One region of the Exiguobacterium sp. R-17 genome, then DNA from elsewhere that is predicted to be linked to it. Evidence: a T-box and tRNA genes for the amino acid it is inferred to sense, from the RefSeq annotation. Region 1 holds a T-box; the other holds one or more tRNA genes.
What was found. A T-box is a leader RNA that pairs with one kind of tRNA and senses whether it is charged. The one in region 1 lies ahead of ACN9MT_RS11265 (valine--tRNA ligase), so its partner is inferred to be a tRNA-Val.

Region 1 (15,228 bases):
TGAATATCCGATGCACGCTGCGCAATCGCGTTCTCTAGAATTTGGTTGACGAGCCGGATGATTGGTGCATCTTCGCGCGTCACGACATCACGAGATTGATCCGACTCCATCATGTCGTCAGATTCTAGCAGCTCTCGTAACGACGAATCAATATCATAGTACTTCAGAATCGTTCGTCTGATTTCGTCACGTGTCGCGATTCCGACATCAATCGATAAACCGGTCTGCATACGTAAATCATCAATCGCGATCAAATCCATTGGATCGGCCATCGCGATGAATAAACGGTTTCCTTCCCGGTAGACCGGGACGAGTGTATGTCGCTGTGCGAGGTCTTTTGAAATCAGTTTCGTGACGGCGACGTCAACTGGATAGTTGTACAACTGGATGATCGGAATCTTTAATTGGTGGTGTAGCGCCTCTAATAATTGTTGTTCCGTCAAGTGACCAAGTCGGAGCAGTGCATCCCCGAGTTTTTCGGTCGACCGTTTGACCGTCAACGCCTCTTCGACTTGCTGTTCCGTCACGAGGCTTTCTTCGATCAACATTTCCCCTAAACGTTTTCGTTTCATTGCCATTTAACGTGTCATCCTTCCGCGTGCCATGTTTCTTCTTCCTCTAACACATCCGGTTTTTGATGTTTTTCATCAACTATACTTGTCACGACTGCCGTCAACAAACATAAGACGACAATCCCCACGAGAACGAGTGGGTTTGTAATCCAGTCGAGTTGAATACTGAAATAGATCAACGTCACGATCAAAATCGCCGCAACAGATAAAATCGCTTTCGTCGTCACCGTCGTCACGTAAGGGATCGTCACCGCAAACATCAGACCGCAGATGATTGTCGCTAGACCGATGATGATACCGAGTTCAATTGCTATCGTCGTCCAGTTCATCTTGTTTCCTCCTTCTTATCCGACAGGTTCTCCTGTTGTTTCACCTTCTACTGGTGAAGCAGGATCACCCGTTTCGTTACTATCAGGTGTATCGGGTGACGTCGGACTTGTCGGAGACGTTGGTGTATCTGGCGTCTCGACGCCATCTGTCTGCGGTTCATCCGTCGTTTGGTCATTATTTGTATCCGTTGAATCATTGGAATCATTCGTATCCGTCGAATCATCAGCGTTCGTGTCGTCTTCTGGTTCAGGTACGACGACTGGTGCTTGTTCTTCTTGACTACTCTTTGTCACGATTGCTGGGATGGCTGAGTAAAAATCAAGAGACAATAACTGCTTCTTCTCCCCTTGAGTCGTCTTCGTCACACGATAGACTTCAATCGATTTCCCTTCTTCTCCCGCTTGTGTATCACTCGTCGTTCCAGCTGTAAGCGTTGCAGAATAACGTGTGATCGTCCGGAAGGGAATCGTTTTTTCGCCTTCAAGAATGGTCGTAACCGTTTCCTTGAACGGTGTGCCTCGCAATTCAAGCGTGACATCACTTCCGTTTTGTGTCGCAACGACACGATAGATGGATGCTTGTGTATTACGAACGGCAAAATCAGTTTTCTCGTCAATCTTGACATCGTATCCAAGTGTGACACCATCTGGTAACGACTCATGCGGCATCCGTTCGACGATTTCAAATGGTGTCTTTGCGAACAGTTCGTATAGCTTGCTACCGACATACGATCCTGCGACTGCATCCATACCGTACGTCTTGACATTCATCAATTGTCCCGGCTTGATTTCGACATTCATCATTGCCGTGATCATCTGTTCTTCAGCAGCAGAACGTGTCGAGAATGAAACCGTTGAAACGACCTCTCCTGTTGGATCGACTGCAGTTTCCGATTGAGCAGGATCAAAGTTTCCTTCCTGCAATGTTTTGCTCGTATCGATTAACCATGTCTTAAAGGCAACGAGTTGCTCATCCGAGTAACTGATCGGCTGTGTCGCCAGAAAATTCTCAAGCGCTGCTTCGTCTACCGCAACCATCAAGTCTCCACCTTTTTTCAAAGAAGCTTTTTTAACAGAGTCATCAGCGTTGATTTTCACGACTTCTGTTGGAATCGGTGTCGTCTCTTCTCCCGTTCCAGTCGACAGCGGCGTTTTCTTCGTCCACTCTGTAATCGCTTTCTCGACTTTCGATTGTGCTTCCTTTCGATCCATGCCACTGACTGGAACCGATCCAATACGTGCTGTCTCAGAAAATGTCGTGGGTGCCGTTGCTTTACCGGTAAAGGAAATCAAGGCAAACGATGGTACGTAAATCAGGGCTACAAGTACAAGTAATAAGAGTGTATGTATAACAAAACGCTTCGGATTAATCATCATCTGTTTCCTTTCTGTATGAATTTAATCATTTCAGGTACCTAGTATTTCCATTATAATGAATATTATGATGAAACATAAGTCCTATCCTGACAAATCCTTTCATGATCTGTGAATAGGTGCTGTTTTTGATTTTCTAGAAAAATCATTGAGGACCTCTCATCCTCATCTATCATGAAGTAGAGGTGAATCCATGCAACGCGAGCAAGGCGGTTTTTCGCTAATCGAAGTACTAGTCAGTATCACGATTTTATCTATCATATCGGTATCTCTTATCAGTATTTTTTCTCAGTCACTGGCTGCTTCGCGTGACAGTACAGAGTTGACGTTCGCGAATTATCTGGCAAAAAACGCAACATCTTATATCAAGCGAGAAGCTTTAGAAGCGACACATGACGAACCATTCGCTTTTAGTTCTCTATCTACACAAGCAGACAAAGCCACTTATCTAAATGGAAACTATGTCATTCCCGAGCCTACGTCTCCTTCTTGTGGACTATCGGCTATATGTACATCAATCTTTACTAATCCTGAAATCAATAATATTGCCTTTGACGTCAAATACAGTGTGACACCTCGGAAAATAGAAGGAGTCGTTAATCCAAATCTTCTTGACCTACATGTATTCGTCTATATAGAAGGTACATCTGAACCGATTACGTCATTGAAAGGATCGATTACGAATGCGACGCTCAATCAAAGTTTTCCGACAACAAAATGATGGATTCTCACTTGTCGAATTGCTTGTTGCGATCGTCATTGCCTCGATTTTTAGTGCGGTCATTTTGACCGTATTCATTTCGGGTACGAAAAGCTTTCGGGCAACTGGGATCATCAGTGAACTACGCAGTGAAGCTGATAGTCGAGTCGGTATCATCTTAAATGAAATCGGTGGATTTGATGCAATTCGGGTCGATGAAACAAAACAATTATCGTTTTATAAAAGATCACTTCCTGTCTTGAATGCCGATACTGGATTACTTGAACGCGCCAGTGGATTCGAACCTTTTGACGCAACAGAAGAATCTTCTTCTTCTGAAGAGAAAGCGAGACCAGTCCGTTATACATTCGCAGAACAAACATTGGACAGTACCGAACTAACGTATGAATCAGCGACACAGTCAATCGACGACCAAACTGAATTACTTCAGACTTTCAAGTTATCGAGTCCGGAGTATCAAACCATTACATCAGGAACGTATCCGGGTCGCTACGTCATTCACGGTATTTTAACGATTACAACTACAATTCAATCGACAGATCAAGAGGAAGTTCAGACCTTCACGAGTACGATTGGGTTTTAACTCAGAAAGGAACACGGTATGCGTAAATCCGAACAAGGCTATACATTACTTTTCGTTCTTGTGACTTTAACAGTCCTGTCCGTTCTCGCTGTTGCGACGATCGGTATCAGCTTACAGTCGAATCGCCTGACTGAAATCCGTGAGACAGATATCGATGTCGAGACGACGACACAAAATGATCTTGATTTAGCAGTCGCCTCCCTGCAAAACATCGTCTCTAAGACGACCGGGACTTCACCAACGACTTCTTCTCAGGCATTGTTTGAGAATCTCGATAATTCTATCGTTTCACCCTTAAAAACAATTGTTCCGAACGTGACCGTCAAGCTGAATGAAACCGCATCAAACGTCCGGGTCAAAGCGTTTGATTTAACAGCGACAGTTTCAAAACAAAAAGGCGACCAGCCGACAATAAAAAAAACGTATCGACAACGTGTCTATTTATCTGCCATTCCTAGTTTTTTGTACTATACGTTAGGCTCAGATGATCAAGTCATCTTAAATGGTGCTCCCTTGATCGAAGGCAATATTTTTTCCCGCAACGCCCTGCAAGCAACTGCGACCCCGATATTCAAATACAATAATGAGGATGGTACCTTCACTAATACTAAAGCACTTCCCTACATCGCAGGTCAGGTACGCGTTTTCCAAGAGAAGACTCAGCCATTATTGAAGTGTGGGGATTACCTCGTGTGTGATAAAACGATTTTTGATCCGAAAGGTGCGACGGAGCTAGTATCAACGAAAGAAACATTAGTTCCGTTTGATTTCGACTATGCGTTGAACGATTTTTTGAAATTACCAGTGGATACGCCTTTTACGCAAGTGGCTTCTGCATTAAAAAATTCTTCAATTCCACAATCTATATTAAAGGGACCATTTTTAACAGAACTTGATACGAAGCGACAAATGATCAGTCCAGCATTGAATACAGGCAATACTGTGACATTGACAGATGATCTTGTTCAAGAAACACTCGAACCTTTGATCATTAACGGAAATTTAACGATTTCTTCGTTGAACCCTTTGACCCAGCCGCTTGAGATCAAACGTCCTCTCGTTGTTCTTGGCAACTTACTGATTCGAGGAAATGTTGGATTTGCAACGACGATTTATGCGACTGGAACGAGTCGTCTAGATGACGCAAACATTCAAGGGCTGACTTCAACTGCGAAACAAAATACATTGATTTTACTTAGTAAAGGAAATCTTGTCATTAACCGCGTCAATAAATTTTCGACGCCCCAAACGACTACACCTGATTTAAATGCGTTTCTATATAGTGACGACGATCAAAAAAATACGATTTATTCTGTAGGTTCGACGATGAATGTACGTGGAGGAATCTTCACGAAAGGACAACTCGAGGTGAATGCTTACCGTGGGAAACTGAATTTACCTGAAAATGCGTTCCCTGCAAACGTGACGGAGCTCGAAAAACTGATGGTCGCCAACAAATCACCGGATTTCGAAGCTTCCCGTTTACGCATGGCGTATGATGCGACAGTATTGAAAAACCCTACTGCACTACTTCCACTCAACCGAGCCGTCCAATTGTATGTTGAAACACCAAAACGTATTCAACCATAAGGAGCATGAAAAAGAGTCATTCGTCAGCGACGAACGACTCTTTTTTTGATTAAAATTTCGTTGCTCGGTATTGTTTAACAAGCTTTTTCACCTTGTTCTTTTCTACCGTTGCACCATTCTGTTGTAACATCACATATAGATCTTTTCGATTTTGTTTAATCGTTTCATAGACTGGTTGCTCTTTCCCACGATTCGGATCAGCTCCTGCTTGCAATAACAGTTCAATCGCTGCATCGTTTTGATCCAGTGTGGCATAAAAGAGTGGTGTATGTCCGAAGTCATCGATCCGATTGATTTCTTTTTTTGAAGCTTTTTTCACGAGAAGCGTATAGACATCAATCGATCGATTCACACTTGTCGCGACATGAAGGACCGACTGACCTTGAGCATTCAGTTGACTGATTTTTGCACCTTTTGCCAACCATTCAGCTACTGTACTACGCGGCGTGAATTGTGCTGCATAAAACCAGTTCGCTTTATTTTGGACGGTCTGTTCGTCAAGGAGAAGCTTTGCCTTGTCAAAGGCGAGTGTTTCTTGGAATCGACGAATGTAACGATTTTTCTCCTTTGTCGATAAAGAGGCATCTTTTAACGCAGAAGCAAGTCGTTCCGGCTTTTCTGAACGTAGTCCTTGTTCAAGTGCTGCATGTTGATTCGCTTTTATGACGTATACCGCTCCCCCGATTCCAATGATGATCAAAATCAAGAGGACGGCAATGATTCGTTTGCGTTTCATATCTCGCGTCCCCACCTCTTAGTAAACATCTCCATCCAAGTCTGATGTTCCTGATTCAGAACCAATCGTTACCTTGAATGTCGTCGTTAGTGGTGTTTTTTGATTATCTTTCATGACTTCGAGCACATCTTTATTCTCTTTTAACGCCGTTACTTTGATTCGTGCTACACCTGGACGAAGTGGTTGCAACGCTTGTCCTGTTGGATCAATCTTGACGTATTCTTTCCCCTGTAGGACTTCTAAACGATAGAAGCGTTCTGTCGTCGTCACTGGGAACCAGCGCAGAATCGGTGATTTCTTATCATCTTTCATCGTCATTGCGATATCATCCGCTGTCAGATTGAGTGGGTTCTCGCGTACCCGAACGAGTGTCTTCGCGACCGTATCTGGGAAATCAGTTAACGTTAGTAACGCTTCGACTGGTCCATTTGGTGTCCCGGCTTTACCTGTAATCGTGTAACCTGACGCCGTCTGTTTCAACTCAATCGCACTACTTACAGTTGATGCCGTAAATGATAATGGGTAATTTGGTTTAAACGTCGCCGTTACGTCTTGATTCGATCCGACCCACAATTCCAGATTACTTGGAGAGACCGATAGCTCCGGTAACTTGACTTGGATCGTGTACTCTTGTGACTGAGCAAGATAAGTTGAGCTTCCGGCTGTTGCAGGTACAACCGCTTTGACCGTGACCATTCCTGGTGTCTTTCCTGTCAGCTCCAACGTATTTTTAGTTAAGCCATTCGTCGTCACACGAGAATCGTTCGTTACGATCCATTGAATCGGTGTGTTTCGTCCCGATACCATCGAAGCAATTCCGGACATTGATTTTGTCTCTCCCACGTATAATGTATCCGGTATATTTTGAACGGTTAATCCTCTAAATACATCATTGATGACGAGTTCTGAAGTCGCTGTCAGCTCTTTTCCGTTTCCGACTGGTACGACGAGTTTAATCTGTGTCGTCCCGACTTTTTTCGGTTTGATGACACCGGCTTCATCAATCGATGCGATTTCCGAATCGATAATCGACCATTTTAACGCGCCATATTGACTGCCTGAAGGATTAATTTCTGGCAATACTTTATACGATGTCGTCGTGATATCCATCTTAACGGACGGAATCTTCACACTTGTCGCAAAGGATGGTGTCAGTGCATAACCAATCGTCGGAAAAGCTTGGGGATCATTTGCGACGATCGTCGATTTATCTTTCCCATTCTTTTTATCACGATATATATTTTTTATTGATGTCAACTTGTTGTCTTTTTTATCGAGTAAATGAACTCCTGCGGCATCTTTCGCACGTACTTTGACAGTAAACGTCACTTCCGATTGATTCGCGATCCATTCCCCTTTATGAACGCCTTCAATCGCTTCGTCGTATTCGATATCTGGGAGTCTTCCTTTGATCGTCTGTCCTGTAATATTCGTTTCAGTCAGACCCGTCGTCGATAAAATTTCAAGATTACTCGGGAATTGTTCGTTGAACAGAATGTTTTCCATCGTCACCGAGAACTGACCCATGATGTATCCATTGTTTCCGATGGCATCCTTTTGCATCATCGGAGACATTTTGACGGTATAGGTGATATCTGCTGTTTCCCCTTTTGGAATCGTTGCTGGATCAATCGAACGGGACAGGACGAATGGTGCAGAGGCAGCTGGACGCACGACTTGAACGGTCCGTGTCTCTATTGTCTTCGCACCGCGTTGATCTTCTGCTTCAATTCGGATCGTCACGCTCGTTTTTCCTTTAAGTTTCGATTCAAACGATTGACTGACGAATGAGTTGTTTTTCAACTTATTGTTTTCAAACACTTTTTCATCATCAATATAGATGCGCGTCTTCAACTCACGATCTTGTAGATCGTAGTCGTTTATTTGGTATGAGATTGCTAAAGGCTCATTTTCAAGATAACTTGATTTGTCATATGGTAGAAGACTTTTGATTAAAGGTTTATGATTCGCACCGATAAAAGCGCGATACATCGTATTGGTAAATAGATTCTGCTCCCCTACATTTGTAAAGGAAGAGGTATGTCCAGCACCTGAATATGTGATGTTTCCCTTGGTGTACATATAGTAGTGATTTCGAGCATCTCCTACCGTCCTACCAGTCTCCGTACTTGCTTCTGTTTCCTTGATGTTATACCAAGGTATTAAATCCGGTTGTTCTAAATCAAGAGCAAAATATTGATTGTGTGTTTGCGCAATCGAAATCTCATTGTCTAACGTAAAAGGAAATGATGTCATTTGTCCTTCATTTTGACGAATGGCTTTCGTGGATTTTTTAGGTGCTGCAAACCCCATATTTGTATAGTAGGTTTGACCAGATGCTGTAGCGTAGTCTGCTTCCCAGCGAGTTGGCGTATTTTTTACATTCGATCTAAAGATGGTATCGTGTGTCAACATGAGTCCCTGTCCCGTATTAGTAAATGACTTAACTTTATCAAATGCCAGGTCAGTAAGACTAGCAGTACCATAAGAATCTTGGAATCCGAAAATCAACATATCATATGAAGCATTTAAATCTTTCGAAGTTACTTCACTCGAAAATTTAGCTGAATCTATGACATTTAAATTAAAATTATAAAAATCATTTTTACTTAAATTTTCTCCTTTTAGATTATCTAGAAGAGAACCAGTTCCTCTCGTTCCAAGAACCTGAAGTACTTTTGCTTCAGCTAATTGATCTTTCATTAAAAAACTACCTGTCTTATAATCCGACAATCCATTGCTTTTATTGATTCGAATCATCCACTGTCGTGGTCCTGTATAACTCGGAACGTCAAATGTATAGGTAAGTTTCCCGTTAGCTGCGGCTGGTAATTCATCGACTTTTTCTGATTCATCGAACTGATCATTACTGTCAAAATCGATATAAAGTGTCGCTGTAGTATCAGTTATCGACTGATCAAGAGTATAACTAAACTCAATTGGTCGATTCGGAACCGCTATCGAACCGATAGACGACAATGTGTTTCCTGCTTGCTTTACTGTCACATTCGAGATACGGGGACGCACGTTGATTTTTTGCTTCAATGAGTTAATGACATCATTGATATTTTCGTAAGAAACAGTTGCTTGTGTCGATACATAGTTCTTCAAGACCTTTGAGAAATTACTTTGATCATGCGTGAAGACATCTTTATGCAGATACACTGGCAGTCCTTTTCGAACATATGCATTGAGGATTTCATTACTTTTTAGTCCTGTAATATCATTTTCGATTTTACTTGTATTATGATTTCTTTTATCAAACTCAGATAATTTAATTGAATATTTCTCTTGATTATTACTATTGATTGAAGGATCAAAAACGATTGCATCAAACGCTCCATCAAGTGGGAAACGAGACGCATTTAGCTCCTTAACCGTCATCATCTTGACATCATATTGACTAGTACTCAACTCTTTTAACAGTGACAACGACGTAATTGTCGTTCCCGGATTAATCCGGTTCGTCGTCGACCATTCATCGCGAATCTCTAAAATCTTAAACTTTTCACCCGTTGCGGCTTTAGAATGTGGCTCCTGTATATACGTAAAACTTGAAAAAATCAGTAAGGTAGCTAAGGCTAGACGGATCCACTGCTTCATCATTTATCGTCTCCTCATCGTGTCATCAAAATATGGGACTATACTCCCCCATTTCATTATAACGAGAGAATCAGGATTTTCCCTTTTTTGTAAAAATGGAAGCGTAATAATGACGCACTTCACTGATGAAATAGAGTGATCCCGTCACGACGTATGTCCGGTCCATCTCTAATTGATCGAAGAACTCTTCAACCGTCGTTACATTACCCCCGTCTTGTTTTAACTCATCGAGTGTCCTTGCTCGTGGGAAATCGAATGTCGTCTCGTAAATATCTGGCGTTATGTTGCGTAGCTGCGCAAGCATCGCCGACCGGTCTTTATCACGCAAAATCGAACAGAGCAACGTCACGGGTTTTGATTCTTCCTTTAACCGTTCAACAAGTGCCGTGATGCCTTCCGGATTATGCGCACCATCGAGAATGATTCGTGGTTTGCGCAAGATGATTTCAAACCGACCTGGATGTTTCGCTTCTCGTAGCCCTTTTCGGATCGCCGCTTTCGACCATCCGAGACGTCGCGCACAAATAACGGCGTTCGCCGCATTATGGACTTGATGATGGCCTTCGAGACCTAAGCGGGTCTCTGGAATCCCGTCGTACGTCGCCCAGGTCCCGGTTTCCTTTAAGCGGTAACGGATGATTGCTTCCTGGCTCCATTTCAATGTCGCATTCCGGTCGCCGCAATATGCCATTAACGGCACCGTCAGTTCTTCTTGCAGTTTCCCGGCGATGACCGGTGTCCCTTGTTTGATGATGCCGAACTTCTGTAAGGCGATCTCTTGGAGCGTATCTCCGAGAATCGCTTGATGATCGTGACCGATTGATGTGATGATTGCTGCGACCGGCTTTTTGAAGACGTTCGTCGAATCATACAGTCCACCGAGTCCGACCTCATAGATGACGAAATCCGGACGGATCTGATCAAAATAATAGAAAGCAAGTCCTGTTAATGCTTCGAACTCAGTGACCGTACCGAGTGACCGATCAATGTTTCCGATGGCAGCCTGAACAGCTGTGGCAGCTGTAACGAGATCATCTTCTGCGATCGGTACCCCATTCAACATGATCCGTTCCTCAAACTGAATGATGTACGGTGACGTGAATGTCCCGATTTGCAATCCTTCCGCAATTCCCATCTCACGCAAGAACGCGACCGTCGATCCTTTTCCGTTCGTTCCGGCGACATGAATCGTCGGAATCGCGTCCGGGTCAATCTGTAATTCCAGTAACATCGCCTGCATCCGTTCAAGACCTGGTTTGACGCCGAATGCTAGTAAGCTCGATAACCAATCCAATACATCTTCTCGCGTCCTCATGCTGTTCGCTCCTTTAAAAAAAGTGGCTCAAGGAGACTTGAGCCACTGCTGTAATTAGTGTGAGAGTTCGTTGATGCGTGCTTCGACAGCTTGACGTTTTTCCGTATAATCAAGTGCCTTCGCTTTTTCTTCATCAATGACATGTGCCGGTGCTTTACCGACGAAGCCAGGGTTGTTGAGTTTTTTCTCGACCCGTTCGACTTCTTTCGTATACTTGACGAGTTCTTTATTCAAGCGGGCGATTTCTTCCTCGATGTTGATCAAGTCTGCGAGCGGGATGAACAATTCTGCCCCCGTTACGATCGCACTCATCGCTTTTTCTGGCGCTGGCATTTGCTCTTCAATCCGGAGTTCAGACGCGTTCGTGAACTTTTGCAAGTACGAGCTGTTTGACGACAAGTCGTCTTGAACACGTGCGTCATTCGTCGAGATGAACAGTTGGATCTGTTTCGACATCGGTGCGTTCACTTCCGCGCGGATATTACGAACCGAACGGATGACGTTCTGAACCGCTTCAAATGCTGGAACAGCTTCCGGGAAGTCGAGTGACGCATCACGTGTTGGCCATGCGGCACGTGTGATCGTCTCACCTTCATGCGGTAAGTGTTGCCAGATTTCTTCCGTGATGAACGGCATGAACGGATGCATCAAGCGCATGATCCGGTCGAGTGTATAGGCAAGAACCGAACGCGTCGTTTGTTTCGCTGCTTCGTCTTCTCCGTTGAGCGGCAATTTCGCCATCTCGATATACCAGTTACAGAAGTCTTCCCAGATGAAGTGATAGAGAATACGTCCTGCTTCACCAAACTCATATTTATCTGATAGACGTGTCACGTCATCGATCGTTGTCTGTAAACGTGTCAGGATCCACTTATCTGCGAGTGATTTCTCACCTGTCAAATCGATCTGATCAAACGTTAAACCATCCATGTTCATCAAGGCAAAACGGCTTGCGTTCCATAGTTTGTTCGAGAAGTTCCACGTTGCTTCAATCTTTTCCCAGTAGAAGCGGAGGTCGTTCCCTGGTGTCGATCCAGTCGTTAAGAACCAACGCAGTGAATCGGCACCGTATTTCTCGATGACATCCATCGGGTCAATCCCGTTTCCGAGGGATTTCGACATTTTGCGTCCTTCCGAATCACGAATCAGGCCGTGAATCAAGACGTCTTGGAATGGACGTTGTCCCGTGAATTCATACGATTGGAAGATCATCCGTGATACCCAGAAGGCGATGATGTCGTATCCCGTAACCAGTGTCGATGTCGGGAAGTATTTCTGATAATCCGCGGCGTCCGTATTCGGCCAACCCATCGTTGAGAATGGCCAAAGGGCTGAAGAGAACCATGTATCGAGAACATCGTTGTCTTGCTCCCAGTTCTCGAGGTCTGCTGGTGCTTCCTTGCCAACGTATACTTCGCCTGTTTCTTTATGGTACCAAGCCGGAATCCGGTGTCCCCACCAGAGTTGACGGCTGACACACCAGTCACGGATGTTTTCCATCCAGCGTACATATGTGTTCTCAAAGCGTTGTGGAACGAAGTTGACCTTGTCTGGTCCTTGTTGCTCCTCGAGTGCTTTTTGCGCGAGTGGCTCCATTTTGACGAACCATTGGAGTGAGAGATACGGCTCGACGATTGCATCTGAACGTTCCGAGTGACCAACAGAGTGCAAGTGTGGTTCGATTTTGATCAAAACACCTTCTGCTTTTAAATCTTCAACGATTTGTTTCCGGCATTCGAAACGATCCATGCCTTCGTATTTACCTGCATTCTCGTTCATCGTTCCATCTTCATTCATGACGAGGACACGTGGTAATTCGTGGCGGTTACCGACTTCGAAGTCGTTCGGGTCGTGTGCAGGTGTAATCTTCACGACACCTGTACCGAATTCCATATCGACATATTCATCCGCAACAATCGGAATCTCGCGACCAACAATTGGTAACGTGATCGTTTTTCCGACGAGGTGAGCGTAACGCTCATCCTTCGGGTTCACGGCAATCGCTGTATCACCAAGCATTGTCTCAGGACGTGTCGTCGCTAGTTCAACATGACCTGAACCGTCCGTCAGTGGATAGCTGAGGTGGTAAAACGCCCCTTCGATATCCTTGTAGATGACTTCGATATCTGAGATCGCTGTTTTCGTCGCTGGGTCCCAGTTAACGATGTATTCGCCACGATAGATCAAGCCTTTTTCGTAAAGTTTAACGAAGACTTCTTGAACTGCTTCCGACAACCCTTCGTCGAGCGTGAAGCGTTCACGCGAGTAATCGAGTCCAAGACCGAGTTTTGCCCATTGTGCACGGATCGTTGACGCATACTCTTCTTTCCATGCCCAAGATTGTTCGAGGAATTTCTCACGACCCATTTCAAGACGTGATTTCCCTTCTGCTCGCAATTTTTGTTCGACTTTTGCTTGCGTCGCAATACCGGCATGGTCCATTCCCGGTAGATACAGGACGTCGAACCCTTGCATCCGTTTCATCCGCGTCAGCATATCTTGTAATGTTGTGTCCCAAGCGTGACCAAGGTGTAATTTACCTGTGACGTTCGGTGGTGGAATGACGATCGTGTACGGCTCTTTCTCCGGATCTTGATCGGCTTTAAAGTACTCTCCCTTTAACCAAAAGTCGTGCCATTTTTCTTCCGTTGCCTGCGGATCATACTTCGTTGGCATTGATAATTCCTGCATCCTGATCGCTCCCTTTTTGTCCATAATAAAAACGGCTTCTCTCGTCCTATGCTAAGGACGAAAGAAAGCCGTTGCTTTTTTCCGCGGTACCACCTTAGTTCATCCAACATCGGATGCCCTCGAGCCACGTAACGTGTGGAGGACGGATATCGCTCGTAAGACTCACGATACCAGCTCGTGGGGTGACCTTCCTCCTGTTCGTCCGTCACATCTTTCAGCCAAGGATGTGTTCTCTACGCCGGTACGAATACAGGATTACTCTTCCCGTCATCGCTGTTGCCATTTTCTTCTTTATTCATTTTAGCCGAGAGTTCAAGCAATCGTCAAGAACTGCTTAACGATCGAACTCAACTTGGAGTTCCTTGAACGTCAATTCGACGGCTTCAATCGTCTGTTCGATATCTTCGTCCGTATGAGCAATCGAGAGGAAGAGACCTTCGAATTGTGATGGTGGTAAGAAGACACCACGCGCCGCCATCTTTTGATAATACGAACGGAACATCTCAAGGTTCGATGTTTTCGCTTTTTCGAAGTTCGTGACACGTTCATCCGTGAAGAAGACACCAAACATCGCACCCGCACGGTTCGTCGTCAGCGGAATGTTATATTTCGCCGCAGCGTTCAGGTAGCCTTCAGACAGACGGCTCGCTTTCCGGTCGAACTCTTCATAGTGCTCGGGTTTCAATTGCGTCAGTGTCGCTAGACCCGCTGCCATCGCAAGTGGGTTCCCGGATAACGTACCTGCTTGATAAATTGGACCTTGTGGTGCGATCTGTTCCATGATGTCACGACGTCCGCCATAAGCACCGACTGGCATTCCGCCGCCGATGACTTTACCGAGACACGTGATATCCGGCGTGACACCGAAGTGTCCTTGCGCACAGTGGAATCCGACACGGAAACCGGTCATGACTTCGTCAAAAATCAATAACGCACCGTTTTCTGATGTAATTTCCCGTAAGCCTTCAAGGAATCCTGGTTCTGGTGGCACGAAGCCCATGTTCCCAGCAGCCGGTTCGACGATGACACCAGCGATATCGTCGCCGTGTTTTTCAAACGCGATCCGGACAGCATCCAAATCGTTGTAAGGAACCGTCAATGTCATGCTCGCAATTTGCGCTGGAACGCCTGGTGAATCCGGTAGTCCAAGTGTCGCGACACCTGAACCCGCTTTAATCAAGAGCGAGTCCCCATGACCGTGGTAACAGCCTTCGAACTTGAGGATTTTTGTCCGACCTGTATAGCCGCGCGCGAGACGAAGGGCTGCCATCGTCGCTTCTGTACCCGAATTGACCATCCGGACGACTTCGACTGACGGTACACGACTGATGACGACTTCCGCCATCGCCGATTCGATTTCTGTTGGCGTCCCGTAACTCCAACCACGCGTCGCTTGTTCTTGAATCGCTGACGTGACGATTGGATCGGCATGACCGAGAATCATCGGTCCCCATGACAGGACGTAATCGATATACTCTTTTCCATCGATATCATAGAGCTTCGATCCTTTGGCATGATCTGCGAAAATTGGTGTCATCCCGACCGATTTATAGGCACGGACTGGGCTGTTGACACCACCCGGCATGAGCGGGAGTGCCCGCTCGAACGCTTCTTTTGATTTTGAGTTCTGGTTAATTAAGCTCATTTCGACCCCTCCAGGTAACGACAAATGTCTTTTGCGAAATAGGTGATAATTAAATCAGCTCCTGCTCGT
Region 2 (15,228 bases), 980 kb from region 1:
ATATCCTGGAGGTGAACCGACGAGACGGCTCGTTGCATGTTTCTCCATGTACTCTGACATGTCGATCCGGATGATTGCATCCTCATCTCCGAACATCGCTTCGGCAACCGCACGGGCGAGTTCTGTTTTACCAACCCCAGTAGGACCGAGGAAGATGAATGAACCGATCGGACGTTTTGGATCTTTCAGTCCAGCACGTGCCCGACGAATGGCTTTTGAAATCGATTTAACGGCTTCGTTTTGACCGATGACACGATCGTGAAGGATTTCTTCGAGGCGAAGGAGACGATCCGTCTCTTCTTCCGCGATCTTCGTGACCGGTACACCTGTCCAGTTGGCAACGACTTGTGCGATGTCATCTTTTGTGACTTCAAGTTTTTCGTTGCCTTGTTTATTCTGCCATTCCTCTTTCAAACGCTCAAGCTCATCGCGTAATTTTTGTTCCGTGTCGCGGAGGCTTGCTGCTTTTTCAAACTCTTGGCTTTGGACAGCTTCGTCCTTGTCCTTACGGATACCTTCGAGTTTCGCTTCGACTTCTTTTAAGTTCGGTGGTGCTGTGTATGAACGCAACCGAACTTTCGATGCCGCTTCATCGATCAAATCGATCGCTTTATCCGGAAGGAAACGATCCGAAATGTATCGATCCGACAATGTGACGGCTTCTTGAATCGCTTCGTCTGTGATCGTCACACGGTGGTGTGCTTCATAACGATCGCGAAGACCAAATAGGATTTGTGTTGCTTCATCCGTTGTTGGCTCTGCGACTTGAATCGGTTGGAAACGACGTTCGAGTGCCGCATCTTTTTCGATGTATTTCCGGTACTCATCAAGAGTCGTTGCTCCGATACACTGGAGTTCACCTCGTGCGAGCGATGGTTTAAGGATGTTCGATGCATCGATCGCACCTTCTGCTCCACCCGCTCCAATCAATGTATGCAACTCATCGATGAAGAGAATGATGTTCCCCGCTTGACGAATCTCATCCATGACCTTTTTCAAACGATCTTCGAATTCACCACGGTATTTCGTACCGGCAACGAGTGTTCCCATGTCGAGTACCATGACGCGTTTATTGCGTAACGTCTCCGGTACTTCATTGTTGATGATTTGTTGAGCGAGACCTTCGACGACAGCCGTTTTACCGACCCCTGGTTCCCCGATCAAGACTGGGTTATTTTTCGTCCGGCGGCTCAAGACTTCGATGACGCGTTGAATTTCTTTCGCACGACCGATAACTGGATCAAGACGTGTTTCACGCGCTTGTTGTGTCAAATCACGAGCAAGACCATCAAGTGTTGGTGTTGCGACACCTGAACCTGCTTGCGACGCGTTTGCTGTTGTTTCACTGTTCCCGAGCAACTGCAGTACTTGCTGACGGGCTTTTGAAAGACTGATGCCTAAGTTATTTAAGACACGAGCAGCAACGCCCTCTCCTTCTCGGATCAATCCGAGCAAGAGGTGTTCTGTTCCGACGTAAGAGTGACCGAGTTTACGTGCCTCATCCATTGATAACTCGATGACTTTTTTCGCACGTGGTGTATAGTGAATCGTCGTTGCACCATCTTGTCCGCGACCGATCAATGCTTCGACTTCCATCTGAATTTTATCTGAACTGAGACCGAGTGCTGTTAAGGCTTTCGCAGCGATTCCGTCTCCTTCACGTACAAGTCCGAGTAAAATGTGTTCTGTTCCGATATTGTGGTGCCCCAACCGTACTGCTTCTTCTTGAGCAAGTGCCAATACACGTTGTGCACGTTCTGTAAATCGTCCAAACATCATTATGCAAAACCTCCTTGTGTGTGATCCCTGTTTGTCTGTTCGGTTAACATCGTCCGAATTCGTTTCGCCCGTTCGATGTCCCGTTCTCTAGATGTTAATTGTTTCCCGAAATGCTTTTGTAGAAAACCTGTTTGTAGCGAGACGAGCAGTTGATGAAATAGGTTTGGAGGTAGGTGGACCTCTAGTCCCAGACTATCTGCTAAGCGGACATCCGATAGCCGTTCCGTTGCTTCCCGCGCTGTAATCAGTCGAGCTGATGTCAGGATGCCATAGGAACGATATAGTCTGTCCTCTAGTTCTTCTTGATACATCTCCAATAATCCTTTTCGTGCTGCCTGTTCTGCTTCAATTAATGCTTCGACCGCAAATTGATAGTCCGTGATCAGCATATCCTCGCTTGCCCCAAGCGTCCGTTGGTTCGAAAGTTGGAACATGCGACCAGAAGCATCGCTTCCCTCACCGTAACGCCCACGAATCGCGAATCCTAACTGTCGTAAGTGTTTGATATAGCCTTGAATCTGATTCGTCAGGACTAGTCCCGGTAAGTGCAACATCACGGAAGCACGAAGACCTGTTCCGACATTGCTCGGACATGTCGTTAAATAACCAAGTGTATCATCAAAAGCAATCTTAAAGCGTTCGCTGATCAAGCGATCGACTTGTTTTGCGATCCGAAACGCCTCTTCGAGCTGGAGCCCCGGTAATAAGGTCTGGATCCGGAAATGATCTTCTTCGTTTACCATGACACTGATCTGCTCATCTTCACTAATGAAGAGTCCTGTCCGTGGATGACTCGCTAACGCCGGACTAATTAGATGCTTTTCTACTAAAGCGGTTCGGGTCAGGACATCCGCCTGATCGACACGACCAAATCGGAACCCTTTCATCCCATTTAGTTGGCGTTCCGTCTCTTCAATGAGTGCATTGGCTTGTGCTTCTGACAACATCGTTGAGAACGGATAACGTGTCGTATTGCGCGCCAAACGGACTCGTGTCGAAACGACGATGTCGTCAAAGGGAGAAGATTGATTCATCGATTCGCTTAAAGGGTGTTGAAGCAACTCTTCAAACATGACGCAAATCCTCCTCGACACTCTCAATCTGTTGTTTTATGACTTCTGCTTCTTCATAATCTTCTGCTAAGATTTTGCGGTTGAGTTGTTCTTTGAGTCGACTAAGTTGCTGATTTAATCGTTTCTCCACGGATTCCTCATCAGGGCGTGAACCATAATGTTGCGTATGACCGTGTTGGAACTGACGAACCATGCCGTCGACTTCGTCTTTGAAAAATGAATAACAAGTCGGGCAACCGACTTTACGAAGATGAAGCAATTGTTGACGGGTCATACCACAAGACGGACATGCCGTCCCTTGATATTCACGTGCTAACTCCCGTACACAAACCGAGCATAAGAACTTCTCATCGGTTTCTGACTCTTGTGGGAGTTTGACACGGACGATTGCTTCTCGTTCGCCACATCGTTGACAACGCATCGTGCATTCCTCCAATGTCCGACGACTAGAGTCGCTTCATGGTTTGAAGAAGCGTCCGCATCAAGTGGGCACGCATCCGGTGTTGATCTTCGACCGCCATTGGCAAACTCTCTTTTTGCAACAGCGATTGAATCAAAATAGCTTCCCGCCGCGTCAGTAATTGTTCGTTCATCAAACGAATCAAATAATCTTCTGCAGCTTGTTCCGTCAAATGATCACCGATCCATGAACTGACTTCGTCTAATAGATCGTGACTATCGAGCACAACGATTTTTTGAATCCGAATGTATCCACCGCCGCCCCGCTTACTTTCAACAAAATAACCCTTTTCGACCGTAAAACGAGTATTAATGACGTAATTGATTTGTGATGGAACACAGTCAAAACGTTGTGCAATTTCTTGACGTTTGATTTCAATCGTCTTTTCGTCGTGTAAAATTTGCTTTAAATAGGCTTCGATGATATCTGTGATGTTTTGCATTGGCACCACCTCTCTGACCATCTTTGACTATTGTTTGATTTAATAGTAATCATCTAAAAAAAGAAATGCAACTGATAAGGCTTTTTAGAAAACACAAAAAGACCGACCTGCAATCTGCAGATCGGTCAAGTGCCTGGCAACGTCCTATCCTCACAGGGGGAAGCCCCCAACTACTTTCGGCGTTCAAGTGCTTAACTTCCGTGTTCGGCATGGGAACGGGTGTGACCACTTGGCTATCGTCACCAGACGATCGGGCTCGCGCCCTCAAAACTGAAGTCATCAACAAGCATCTGCTAGAACAAGGCCTCGACCGATTAGTATCACTCAGCTCCACATGTCGCCATGCTTCCACCCGTGACCTATCTACCTCATCGTCTCTGAGGGGTCTTTCTTGATTACTCAAAGGGAAATCTCATCTTGGAGGGGGCTTCATGCTTAGATGCTTTCAGCATTTATCCCGTCCGCACGTAGCTACCCAGCGATGCTCCTGGCGGAACAACTGGTACACCAGCGGTGCGTCCATCCCGGTCCTCTCGTACTAAGGACAGCTCTCCTCAAATTTCCTGCGCCCACGACGGATAGGGACCGAACTGTCTCACGACGTTCTGAACCCAGCTCGCGTACCGCTTTAATGGGCGAACAGCCCAACCCTTGGGACCTACTCCAGCCCCAGGATGCGATGAGCCGACATCGAGGTGCCAAACCTCCCCGTCGATGTGGACTCTTGGGGGAGATCAGCCTGTTATCCCCAGGGTAGCTTTTATCCGTTGAGCGATGGCCCTTCCATGCGGAACCACCGGATCACTAAGCCCGACTTTCGTCCCTGCTCGACTTGTAGGTCTCGCAGTCAAGCTCCCTTCTGCCTTTGCGCTCTACGAATGATTTCCAACCATTCTGAGGGAACCTTTGGGCGCCTCCGTTACTGTTTAGGAGGCGACCGCCCCAGTCAAACTACCCGCCTGACACGGTCCTCCAGCCGGATCACGGCTGCGAGTTAGAGACTCTATGCATGAAGGGCGGTATCCCAAGGGTGACTCCTCCGAAGCTGGCGCTCCGGGCTCGACGTCTCCCGCCTATCCTGTACATCATGCACAAAGCCTCAATATCAGGCTGTAGTAAAGCTCCATGGGGTCTTTCCGTCCTGTCGCGGGTAACCTGCATCTTCACAGGTACTATGATTTCACCGGGTCTCTCGTTGAGACAGTGCCCAAATCGTTACGCCTTTCGTGCGGGTCGGAACTTACCCGACAAGGAATTTCGCTACCTTAGGACCGTTATAGTTACGGCCGCCGTTTACTGGGGCTTCGGTTCAAAGCTTCGCTTGCGCTAACCCATCCCCTTAACCTTCCAGCACCGGGCAGGCGTCAGCCCCTATACGTCATCTTGCGATTTAGCAGAGACCTGTGTTTTTGCTAAACAGTCGTTTGGGCCTATTCACTGCGGCTCTACATGTGTAGAGCGTCCCTTCTCCCGAAGTTACGGGACCATTTTGCCGAGTTCCTTAACGAGAGTTATCCCGCGCGTCTTAGAATTCTCATCTCGCCTACCTGTGTCGGTTTACGGTACTGGCGCCTTCCCCCTCACTAGAGGCTTTTCTTGGCAGTGTGAAATCGTGACCTACGTCCCTACGGGACTCCGCGTCGTTCCTTGACTGTGATGCCTGACGGATTTGCCAATCAGACGGTCTTGAAACTTGCACATGCACTTCCATCCGCATGCGTCACTATCCTCCTGCGTCCCCCCATTGTTCAAACGGTGGATCGGCGGTACAGGAATATCAACCTGTTATCCATCGCCTACGCCTTTCGGCCTCGGCTTAGGTCCAGACTAACCCTGAGCGGACGAGCCTTCCTCAGGAAACCTTGGGCTTTCGACGGAGGGGATTCTCACCCCTCTTTTCGCTACTCACACCGGCATTCTCACTTCCAAACGCTCCACTGCTCCTTCCGGTACAGCTTCGCAGCGGTTTGGAACGCTCCCCTACCATTCCTTACGGAATCCGCAGCTTCGGTGGTATGTTTAGCCCCGTTACATTTTCGGCGCGGCGCCACTCGACTAGTGAGCTATTACGCACTCTTTGAATGGTGGCTGCTTCTAAGCCAACATCCTAGCTGTCTAGGCAGCGCCACATCCTTTTCCACTTAACATACACTTGGGGACCTTAGCTGGCGGTCTGGGCTGTTTCCCTCTTGACTACGGATCTTATCACTCGCAGTCTGACTCCCGAGTATAAGTTGCTGGCATTCGGAGTTTAACTGAATTCGGTAACCCTGTGGGGGCCCCTAGTCCAATCAGTGCTCTACCTCCAGAACTCTCAACCTCGAGGCTAGCCCTAAAGCTATTTCGGGGAGAACCAGCTATCTCCAGGTTCGATTGGCATTTCACCGCTACCCACACCTCATCCCCGCACTTTTCAACGTGCGTGGGTTCGGACCTCCAGTCAGTGTTACCTGACCTTCATCCTGGACATGGGTAGATCACCTGGTTTCGGGTCTACGACAACGCACTGAACGCCCTGTTCAGACTCGCTTTCGCTACGGCTCCGCCTCATCGGCTTAACCTCGCGCGTTATCGTAACTCGCCGGTTCATTCTACAAAAGGCACGCCATCACCCGTTAACGGGCTCTGACTACTTGTAGGCATACGGTTTCAGGATCTATTTCACTCCCCTTCCGGGGTGCTTTTCACCTTTCCCTCACGGTACTGGTTCACTATCGGTCACTAGGGAGTATTTAGCCTTGGGAGATGGTCCTCCCGGATTCCGACGGGGTTTCACGTGTCCCGCCGTACTCAGGATCCACTCTGGAGGGAAAACAGTTTCAGCTACAGGGCTGTCACCTTCTTCGGCCGACCTTTCCAGGTCCTTCACCTACTGTCTTCCTTTTTGACTCCGTATAGAGTGTCCTACAACCCCGAAGAGCATGCTCTCCGGTTTGGGCTGTTCCCGTTTCGCTCGCCGCTACTCAGGGAATCGCATTTGCTTTCTCTTCCTCCGGGTACTTAGATGTTTCAGTTCCCCGGGTCTGCCTCACGTTACACTATGTATTCATGTAACATGTCCCATCCCATTACAGATGGTGGGTTCCCCCATTCGGAAATCTTCGGATCAAAGCATACTTACTGCTCCCCGAAGCATATCGCTGTTCGTCGCGTCCTTCATCGGCTCCTAGTGCCAAGGCATCCACCGTACGCCCTTCATACCTTGATCTAGCGTTGGTATTCTAAGAACACACGTCTAATGACATGGTTAATTAAAAGTTTGATGTCTTGTTGATGTCTTCAGTTTTCAAGGTGCGAGTGTCTCTTGCGAGACTGAGAGACGAGCTCTCAAAACTGAACGATGGGCATGTCCCGTAAGGGACGTTTTCCTTAGAAAGGAGGTGATCCAGCCGCACCTTCCGATACGGCTACCTTGTTACGACTTCACCCCAATCATCTACCCCACCTTCGACGGCTGGCTCCTTGCGGTTACCTCACCGGCTTCGGGTGTTGCAAACTCTCGTGGTGTGACGGGCGGTGTGTACAAGACCCGGGAACGTATTCACCGCAGTATGCTGACCTGCGATTACTAGCGATTCCGACTTCATGCAGGCGAGTTGCAGCCTGCAATCCGAACTGGGAACGGCTTTATGGGATTGGCTCCACCTCGCGGTCTCGCTGCCCTTTGTACCGTCCATTGTAGCACGTGTGTAGCCCAACTCATAAGGGGCATGATGATTTGACGTCATCCCCACCTTCCTCCGGTTTGTCACCGGCAGTCTCCCTAGAGTGCCCAACTGAATGCTGGCAACTAAGGATAGGGGTTGCGCTCGTTGCGGGACTTAACCCAACATCTCACGACACGAGCTGACGACAACCATGCACCACCTGTCACCATTGTCCCCGAAGGGAAAACTTGATCTCTCAAGCGGTCAATGGGATGTCAAGAGTTGGTAAGGTTCTTCGCGTTGCTTCGAATTAAACCACATGCTCCACCGCTTGTGCGGGTCCCCGTCAATTCCTTTGAGTTTCAGCCTTGCGGCCGTACTCCCCAGGCGGAGTGCTTAATGCGTTAGCTTCAGCACTGAGGGGCGGAAACCCCCCAACACCTAGCACTCATCGTTTACGGCGTGGACTACCAGGGTATCTAATCCTGTTTGCTCCCCACGCTTTCGCGCCTCAGCGTCAGTTACAGACCAAAGAGTCGCCTTCGCCACTGGTGTTCCTCCACATCTCTACGCATTTCACCGCTACACGTGGAATTCCACTCTTCTCTTCTGTACTCAAGCCTTCCAGTTTCCAATGGCCCTCCCCGGTTGAGCCGGGGGCTTTCACATCAGACTTAAAAGGCCGCCTGCGCGCGCTTTACGCCCAATAATTCCGGACAACGCTTGCCACCTACGTATTACCGCGGCTGCTGGCACGTAGTTAGCCGTGGCTTTCTCGTAAGGTACCGTCAAGGTACGAGCATTTCCTCTCGTACGTGTTCTTCCCTTACAACAGAGTTTTACGATCCGAAAACCTTCATCACTCACGCGGCGTTGCTCCATCAGACTTTCGTCCATTGTGGAAGATTCCCTACTGCTGCCTCCCGTAGGAGTCTGGGCCGTGTCTCAGTCCCAGTGTGGCCGATCACCCTCTCAGGTCGGCTATGCATCGTCGCCTTGGTGGGCCGTTACCCCACCAACTAGCTAATGCACCGCAAGGCCATCTCAAGGTGACGCCGGAGCGCCTTTCATCACCGGACCATGCGGTCCAATGAACTATCCGGTATTAGCTCCGATTTCTCGGAGTTATCCCAATCCTTGAGGCAGGTTCCTTACGTGTTACTCACCCGTCCGCCGCTCATTCCACTGCCTTCCCTCCGAAGAGTTCCGTCAGCTTCCTGCGCTCGACTTGCATGTATTAGGCACGCCGCCAGCGTTCGTCCTGAGCCAGGATCAAACTCTCCATAAAGTGTTTGACTTGCTCGTTGTTGTGACCGGAGTCACGATTGACGAAGCTTGCGCTTCATTCGTTTTTGTATTCCGTAGAATACGATTTTTGCCTCATCGTTCAGTTTTCAAAGTTCGTCATAAAAATGGTGGAGCCTAGCGGGATCGAACCGCTGACCTCCTGCGTGCAAGGCAGGCGCTCTCCCAGCTGAGCTAAGGCCCCGTTAAAGGGATGAAATTGAAGATGGTCGGGAAGACAGGATTCGAACCTGCGACCCCTTGGTCCCAAACCAAGTGCTCTACCAAGCTGAGCTACTTCCCGAAAATGCACCCTGAGAGATTCGAACTCCCGACCCCTTGATTCGTAGTCAAGTACTCTATCCAGCTGAGCTAAGGGTGCGGAATATAAGGATCAAACAGCAAACATCAAAATGAAAATGGTACCGAGGGCCGGAATCGAACCGGCACGGGGAAACCCCCGCAGGATTTTAAGTCCTGTGCGTCTACCAGTTCCGCCACCCCGGCAGGGATATAAAAGGTAGAACCTTCATTCATAATTGAATTCTGGTGATCATTGAAGATGAAAATGGTGCCGGCAACAGGAGTCGAACCCGCGACCTACTGATTACAAGTCAGTTGCTCTACCAGCTGAGCTACACCGGCAAGTGTAATAAAAATGGTGGAGGATGACGGGATCGAACCGCCGACCCCCTGCTTGTAAGGCAGGTGCTCTCCCAGCTGAGCTAATCCTCCATATGTATCGCCTGGCAGCGTCCTATCCTCACAGGGGGAAGCCCCCAACTACTTTCGGCGTTCAAGTGCTTAACTTCCGTGTTCGGCATGGGAACGGGTGTGACCACTTGGCTATCGCCACCAGACATTTATTATCTTAACATTATGTTCACATAACGTCAAGACTTTTTTTCATTTTTTTGAAAGGCTCGCGCCCTCAAAACTGAAGTCATCAACAATGCATCTGCTAGAACAAGGCCTCGACCGATTAGTATCACTCAGCTCCACATGTCGCCATGCTTCCACCCGTGACCTATCTACCTCATCGTCTCTGAGGGGTCTTTCTTGATTACTCAAAGGGAAATCTCATCTTGGAGGGGGCTTCATGCTTAGATGCTTTCAGCATTTATCCCGTCCGCACGTAGCTACCCAGCGATGCTCCTGGCGGAACAACTGGTACACCAGCGGTGCGTCCATCCCGGTCCTCTCGTACTAAGGACAGCTCTCCTCAAATTTCCTGCGCCCACGACGGATAGGGACCGAACTGTCTCACGACGTTCTGAACCCAGCTCGCGTACCGCTTTAATGGGCGAACAGCCCAACCCTTGGGACCTACTCCAGCCCCAGGATGCGATGAGCCGACATCGAGGTGCCAAACCTCCCCGTCGATGTGGACTCTTGGGGGAGATCAGCCTGTTATCCCCAGGGTAGCTTTTATCCGTTGAGCGATGGCCCTTCCATGCGGAACCACCGGATCACTAAGCCCGACTTTCGTCCCTGCTCGACTTGTAGGTCTCGCAGTCAAGCTCCCTTCTGCCTTTGCGCTCTACGAATGATTTCCAACCATTCTGAGGGAACCTTTGGGCGCCTCCGTTACTGTTTAGGAGGCGACCGCCCCAGTCAAACTACCCGCCTGACACGGTCCTCCAGCCGGATCACGGCTGCGAGTTAGAGACTCTATGCATGAAGGGCGGTATCCCAAGGGTGACTCCTCCGAAGCTGGCGCTCCGGGCTCGACGTCTCCCGCCTATCCTGTACATCATGCACAAAGCCTCAATATCAGGCTGTAGTAAAGCTCCATGGGGTCTTTCCGTCCTGTCGCGGGTAACCTGCATCTTCACAGGTACTATGATTTCACCGGGTCTCTCGTTGAGACAGTGCCCAAATCGTTACGCCTTTCGTGCGGGTCGGAACTTACCCGACAAGGAATTTCGCTACCTTAGGACCGTTATAGTTACGGCCGCCGTTTACTGGGGCTTCGGTTCAAAGCTTCGCTTGCGCTAACCCATCCCCTTAACCTTCCAGCACCGGGCAGGCGTCAGCCCCTATACGTCATCTTGCGATTTAGCAGAGACCTGTGTTTTTGCTAAACAGTCGTTTGGGCCTATTCACTGCGGCTCTACATGTGTAGAGCGTCCCTTCTCCCGAAGTTACGGGACCATTTTGCCGAGTTCCTTAACGAGAGTTATCCCGCGCGTCTTAGAATTCTCATCTCGCCTACCTGTGTCGGTTTACGGTACTGGCGCCTTCCCCCTCACTAGAGGCTTTTCTTGGCAGTGTGAAATCGTGACCTACGTCCCTACGGGACTCCGCGTCGTTCCTTGACTGTGGTGCCTGACGGATTTGCCAATCAGACGGTCTTGAAACTTGCACATGCACTTCCATCCGCATGCGTCACTATCCTCCTGCGTCCCCCCATTGTTCAAACGGTGGATCGGCGGTACAGGAATATCAACCTGTTATCCATCGCCTACGCCTTTCGGCCTCGGCTTAGGTCCAGACTAACCCTGAGCGGACGAGCCTTCCTCAGGAAACCTTGGGCTTTCGACGGAGGGGATTCTCACCCCTCTTTTCGCTACTCACACCGGCATTCTCACTTCCAAACGCTCCACTGCTCCTTCCGGTACAGCTTCACAGCGGTTTGGAACGCTCCCCTACCATTCCTTACGGAATCCGCAGCTTCGGTGGTATGTTTAGCCCCGTTACATTTTCGGCGCGGCGCCACTCGACTAGTGAGCTATTACGCACTCTTTGAATGGTGGCTGCTTCTAAGCCAACATCCTAGCTGTCTAGGCAGCGCCACATCCTTTTCCACTTAACATACACTTGGGGACCTTAGCTGGCGGTCTGGGCTGTTTCCCTCTTGACTACGGATCTTATCACTCGCAGTCTGACTCCCGAGTATAAGTTGCTGGCATTCGGAGTTTAACTGAATTCGGTAACCCTGTGGGGGCCCCTAGTCCAATCAGTGCTCTACCTCCAGAACTCTCAACCTCGAGGCTAGCCCTAAAGCTATTTCGGGGAGAACCAGCTATCTCCAGGTTCGATTGGCATTTCACCGCTACCCACACCTCATCCCCGCACTTTTCAACGTGCGTGGGTTCGGACCTCCAGTCAGTGTTACCTGACCTTCATCCTGGACATGGGTAGATCACCTGGTTTCGGGTCTACGACAACGCACTGAACGCCCTGTTCAGACTCGCTTTCGCTACGGCTCCGCCTCATCGGCTTAACCTCGCGCGTTATCGTAACTCGCCGGTTCATTCTACAAAAGGCACGCCATCACCCGTTAACGGGCTCTGACTACTTGTAGGCATACGGTTTCAGGATCTATTTCACTCCCCTTCCGGGGTGCTTTTCACCTTTCCCTCACGGTACTGGTTCACTATCGGTCACTAGGGAGTATTTAGCCTTGGGAGATGGTCCTCCCGGATTCCGACGGGGTTTCACGTGTCCCGCCGTACTCAGGATCCACTCTGGAGGGAAAACAGTTTCAGCTACAGGGCTGTCACCTTCTTCGGCCGACCTTTCCAGGTCCTTCACCTACTGTCTTCCTTTTTGACTCCGTATAGAGTGTCCTACAACCCCGAAGAGCATGCTCTCCGGTTTGGGCTGTTCCCGTTTCGCTCGCCGCTACTCAGGGAATCGCATTTGCTTTCTCTTCCTCCGGGTACTTAGATGTTTCAGTTCCCCGGGTCTGCCTCACGTTACACTATGTATTCATGTAACATGTCCCATCCCATTACGGATGGTGGGTTCCCCCATTCGGAAATCTTCGGATCAAAGCATACTTACTGCTCCCCGAAGCATATCGCTGTTCGTCGCGTCCTTCATCGGCTCCTAGTGCCAAGGCATCCACCGTACGCCCTTCATACCTTGATCTAGCGTTGGTATTCTAAGAACACACGTCTTAAATGACATGGTTAATTAAAAGTTTGATGTCTTGTTGATGTCTTCAGTTTTCAAGGTGCGAGTGTCTCTTGCGAGACGTGAGAGACGAGCTCTCAAAACTGAACGATGGGCATGTCCCGTAAGGGACGTTTTCCTTAGAAAGGAGGTGATCCAGCCGCACCTTCCGATACGGCTACCTTGTTACGACTTCACCCCAATCATCTACCCCACCTTCGACGGCTGGCTCCTTGCGGTTACCTCACCGGCTTCGGGTGTTGCAAACTCTCGTGGTGTGACGGGCGGTGTGTACAAGACCCGGGAACGTATTCACCGCAGTATGCTGACCTGCGATTACTAGCGATTCCGACTTCATGCAGGCGAGTTGCAGCCTGCAATCCGAACTGGGAACGGCTTTATGGGATTGGCTCCACCTCGCGGTCTCGCTGCCCTTTGTACCGTCCATTGTAGCACGTGTGTAGCCCAACTCATAAGGGGCATGATGATTTGACGTCATCCCCACCTTCCTCCGGTTTGTCACCGGCAGTCTCCCTAGAGTGCCCAACTGAATGCTGGCAACTAAGGATAGGGGTTGCGCTCGTTGCGGGACTTAACCCAACATCTCACGACACGAGCTGACGACAACCATGCACCACCTGTCACCATTGTCCCCGAAGGGAAAACTTGATCTCTCAAGCGGTCAATGGGATGTCAAGAGTTGGTAAGGTTCTTCGCGTTGCTTCGAATTAAACCACATGCTCCACCGCTTGTGCGGGTCCCCGTCAATTCCTTTGAGTTTCAGCCTTGCGGCCGTACTCCCCAGGCGGAGTGCTTAATGCGTTAGCTTCAGCACTGAGGGGCGGAAACCCCCCAACACCTAGCACTCATCGTTTACGGCGTGGACTACCAGGGTATCTAATCCTGTTTGCTCCCCACGCTTTCGCGCCTCAGCGTCAGTTACAGACCAAAGAGTCGCCTTCGCCACTGGTGTTCCTCCACATCTCTACGCATTTCACCGCTACACGTGGAATTCCACTCTTCTCTTCTGTACTCAAGCCTTCCAGTTTCCAATGGCCCTCCCCGGTTGAGCCGGGGGCTTTCACATCAGACTTAAAAGGCCGCCTGCGCGCGCTTTACGCCCAATAATTCCGGACAACGCTTGCCACCTACGTATTACCGCGGCTGCTGGCACGTAGTTAGCCGTGGCTTTCTCGTAAGGTACCGTCAAGGTACGAGCATTTCCTCTCGTACGTGTTCTTCCCTTACAACAGAGTTTTACGATCCGAAAACCTTCATCACTCACGCGGCGTTGCTCCATCAGACTTTCGTCCATTGTGGAAGATTCCCTACTGCTGCCTCCCGTAGGAGTCTGGGCCGTGTCTCAGTCCCAGTGTGGCCGATCACCCTCTCAGGTCGGCTATGCATCGTCGCCTTGGTGGGCCGTTACCCCACCAACTAGCTAATGCACCGCAAGGCCATCTCAAGGTGACGCCGGAGCGCCTTTCATCACCGGACCATGCGGTCCAATGAACTATCCGGTATTAGCTCCGATTTCTCGGAGTTATCCCAATCCTTGAGGCAGGTTCCTTACGTGTTACTCACCCGTCCGCCGCTCATTCCACTGCCTTCCCTCCGAAGAGTTCCGTCAGCTTCCTGCGCTCGACTTGCATGTATTAGGCACGCCGCCAGCGTTCGTCCTGAGCCAGGATCAAACTCTCCATAAAGTGTTTGACTTGCTCGTTGTTGTGACCGGAGTCACGATTGACGAAGCTTGCGCTTCATTCGTTTTTGTATTCCGTAGAATACGATTTTTGCCTCATCGTTCAGTTTTCAAAGTTCGTCGTGTCGTTTTCAGCGACTTTAATATCTTAACAAGTTATCAACCCGATTGTCAACAACTTTTTTTGATATTTATTTTTGTGTGTCACGACCATTCGCGGCACAAGAAGTAATATACCATGGCTTTTTGAATCGTACAAGCATTTTATTAGAAAAACATTTAAAAACTTTTGTTTACCCGTTTTTTGACTTGTTTATTCCTGTGTTGATTCCAAAAAGAACGCTCCGTTCCTTCTATACAGTATAGAAAGAACAGAGCTCTACTCATTAATTTTGTTGGTGACGCATCGTTGGGAAGAGTAATACATCACGAATCGATGGCGCATTCGTCAACAACATGACGAGACGATCGATCCCGATCCCAAGACCACCCGTTGGCGGCATACCGTACTCGAGTGCTTCAATGAAGTCTGTATCCATTTCATGCGCTTCGTCGTTTCCTGCTTCTTTTTCGACGAGTTGTGCTTCGAAACGTTCACGTTGATCGATTGGATCGTTCAATTCCGTAAAGGCATTCGCATGCTCACGACGGACGATGAATAATTCAAAACGATCCGTAAAGCGTGGATCTTCTGGATTTTTCTTCGCAAGTGGTGATACTTCAACAGGATGACCATAGACGAATGTTGGTTGAACGAGTGTTTCTTCTACTTTTTGTTCGAAGAACTCATTCAAGATATGTCCCGTCGTCATGTGCGACTGGACTTCAACACCGTGTTCATGCGCGAGTTCAAGGGCACGTTCGTTCGAAATCTGTTCGAAGAAGTCGAGACCTGTTGCTTCTTTAACGAGATCTACCATGTGCGCTCGTTTCCAACCGAC

Region 2: it encodes a tRNA-Val, which carries the amino acid that the T-box ahead of ACN9MT_RS11265 (valine--tRNA ligase) is inferred to sense. The anticodon was not compared.

The regions. Positions count from the first base shown of each region.
Region 1 is NZ_CP184372.1:2,100,156-2,115,383, forward strand. It holds gene ACN9MT_RS11220 (GspE/PulE family protein) at 1-578, opposite strand, end outside; gene ACN9MT_RS11225 (hypothetical protein) at 587-901, opposite strand; gene ACN9MT_RS11230 (G5 domain-containing protein) at 917-2,278, opposite strand; gene ACN9MT_RS11235 (prepilin-type N-terminal cleavage/methylation domain-containing protein) at 2,469-2,996, shown strand; gene ACN9MT_RS11240 (type II secretion system protein) at 2,959-3,579, shown strand; gene ACN9MT_RS11245 (type IV pilus modification PilV family protein) at 3,598-5,169, shown strand; gene ACN9MT_RS11250 (ankyrin repeat domain-containing protein) at 5,219-5,905, opposite strand; gene ACN9MT_RS11255 (DUF5057 domain-containing protein) at 5,924-9,511, opposite strand; gene ACN9MT_RS11260 (bifunctional folylpolyglutamate synthase/dihydrofolate synthase) at 9,579-10,823, opposite strand; gene ACN9MT_RS11265 (valine--tRNA ligase) at 10,878-13,514, opposite strand; T-box leader at 13,565-13,794, opposite strand; gene hemL (glutamate-1-semialdehyde 2,1-aminomutase) at 13,849-15,159, opposite strand; gene hemB (porphobilinogen synthase) at 15,156-15,228, opposite strand, start outside.
Region 2 is NZ_CP184372.1:80,789-96,016, reverse strand. It holds gene clpC (ATP-dependent protease ATP-binding subunit ClpC) at 1-1,779, opposite strand, end outside; gene ACN9MT_RS00530 (ATP--guanido phosphotransferase) at 1,779-2,852, opposite strand; gene ACN9MT_RS00525 (hypothetical protein) at 2,845-3,273, opposite strand; gene ACN9MT_RS00520 (CtsR family transcriptional regulator) at 3,299-3,754, opposite strand; rRNA gene rrf (5S ribosomal RNA) at 3,886-4,001, opposite strand; rRNA gene ACN9MT_RS00510 (23S ribosomal RNA) at 4,049-6,962, opposite strand; rRNA gene ACN9MT_RS00505 (16S ribosomal RNA) at 7,128-8,689, opposite strand; tRNA gene ACN9MT_RS00500 (tRNA-Ala) at 8,815-8,890, opposite strand; tRNA gene ACN9MT_RS00495 (tRNA-Pro) at 8,913-8,989, opposite strand; tRNA gene ACN9MT_RS00490 (tRNA-Arg) at 8,994-9,067, opposite strand; tRNA gene ACN9MT_RS00485 (tRNA-Leu) at 9,106-9,192, opposite strand; tRNA gene ACN9MT_RS00480 (tRNA-Thr) at 9,255-9,330, opposite strand; tRNA gene ACN9MT_RS00475 (tRNA-Val) at 9,345-9,420, opposite strand; rRNA gene rrf (5S ribosomal RNA) at 9,430-9,545, opposite strand; rRNA gene ACN9MT_RS00465 (23S ribosomal RNA) at 9,648-12,561, opposite strand; rRNA gene ACN9MT_RS00460 (16S ribosomal RNA) at 12,730-14,291, opposite strand; gene lysS (lysine--tRNA ligase) at 14,674-15,228, opposite strand, start outside.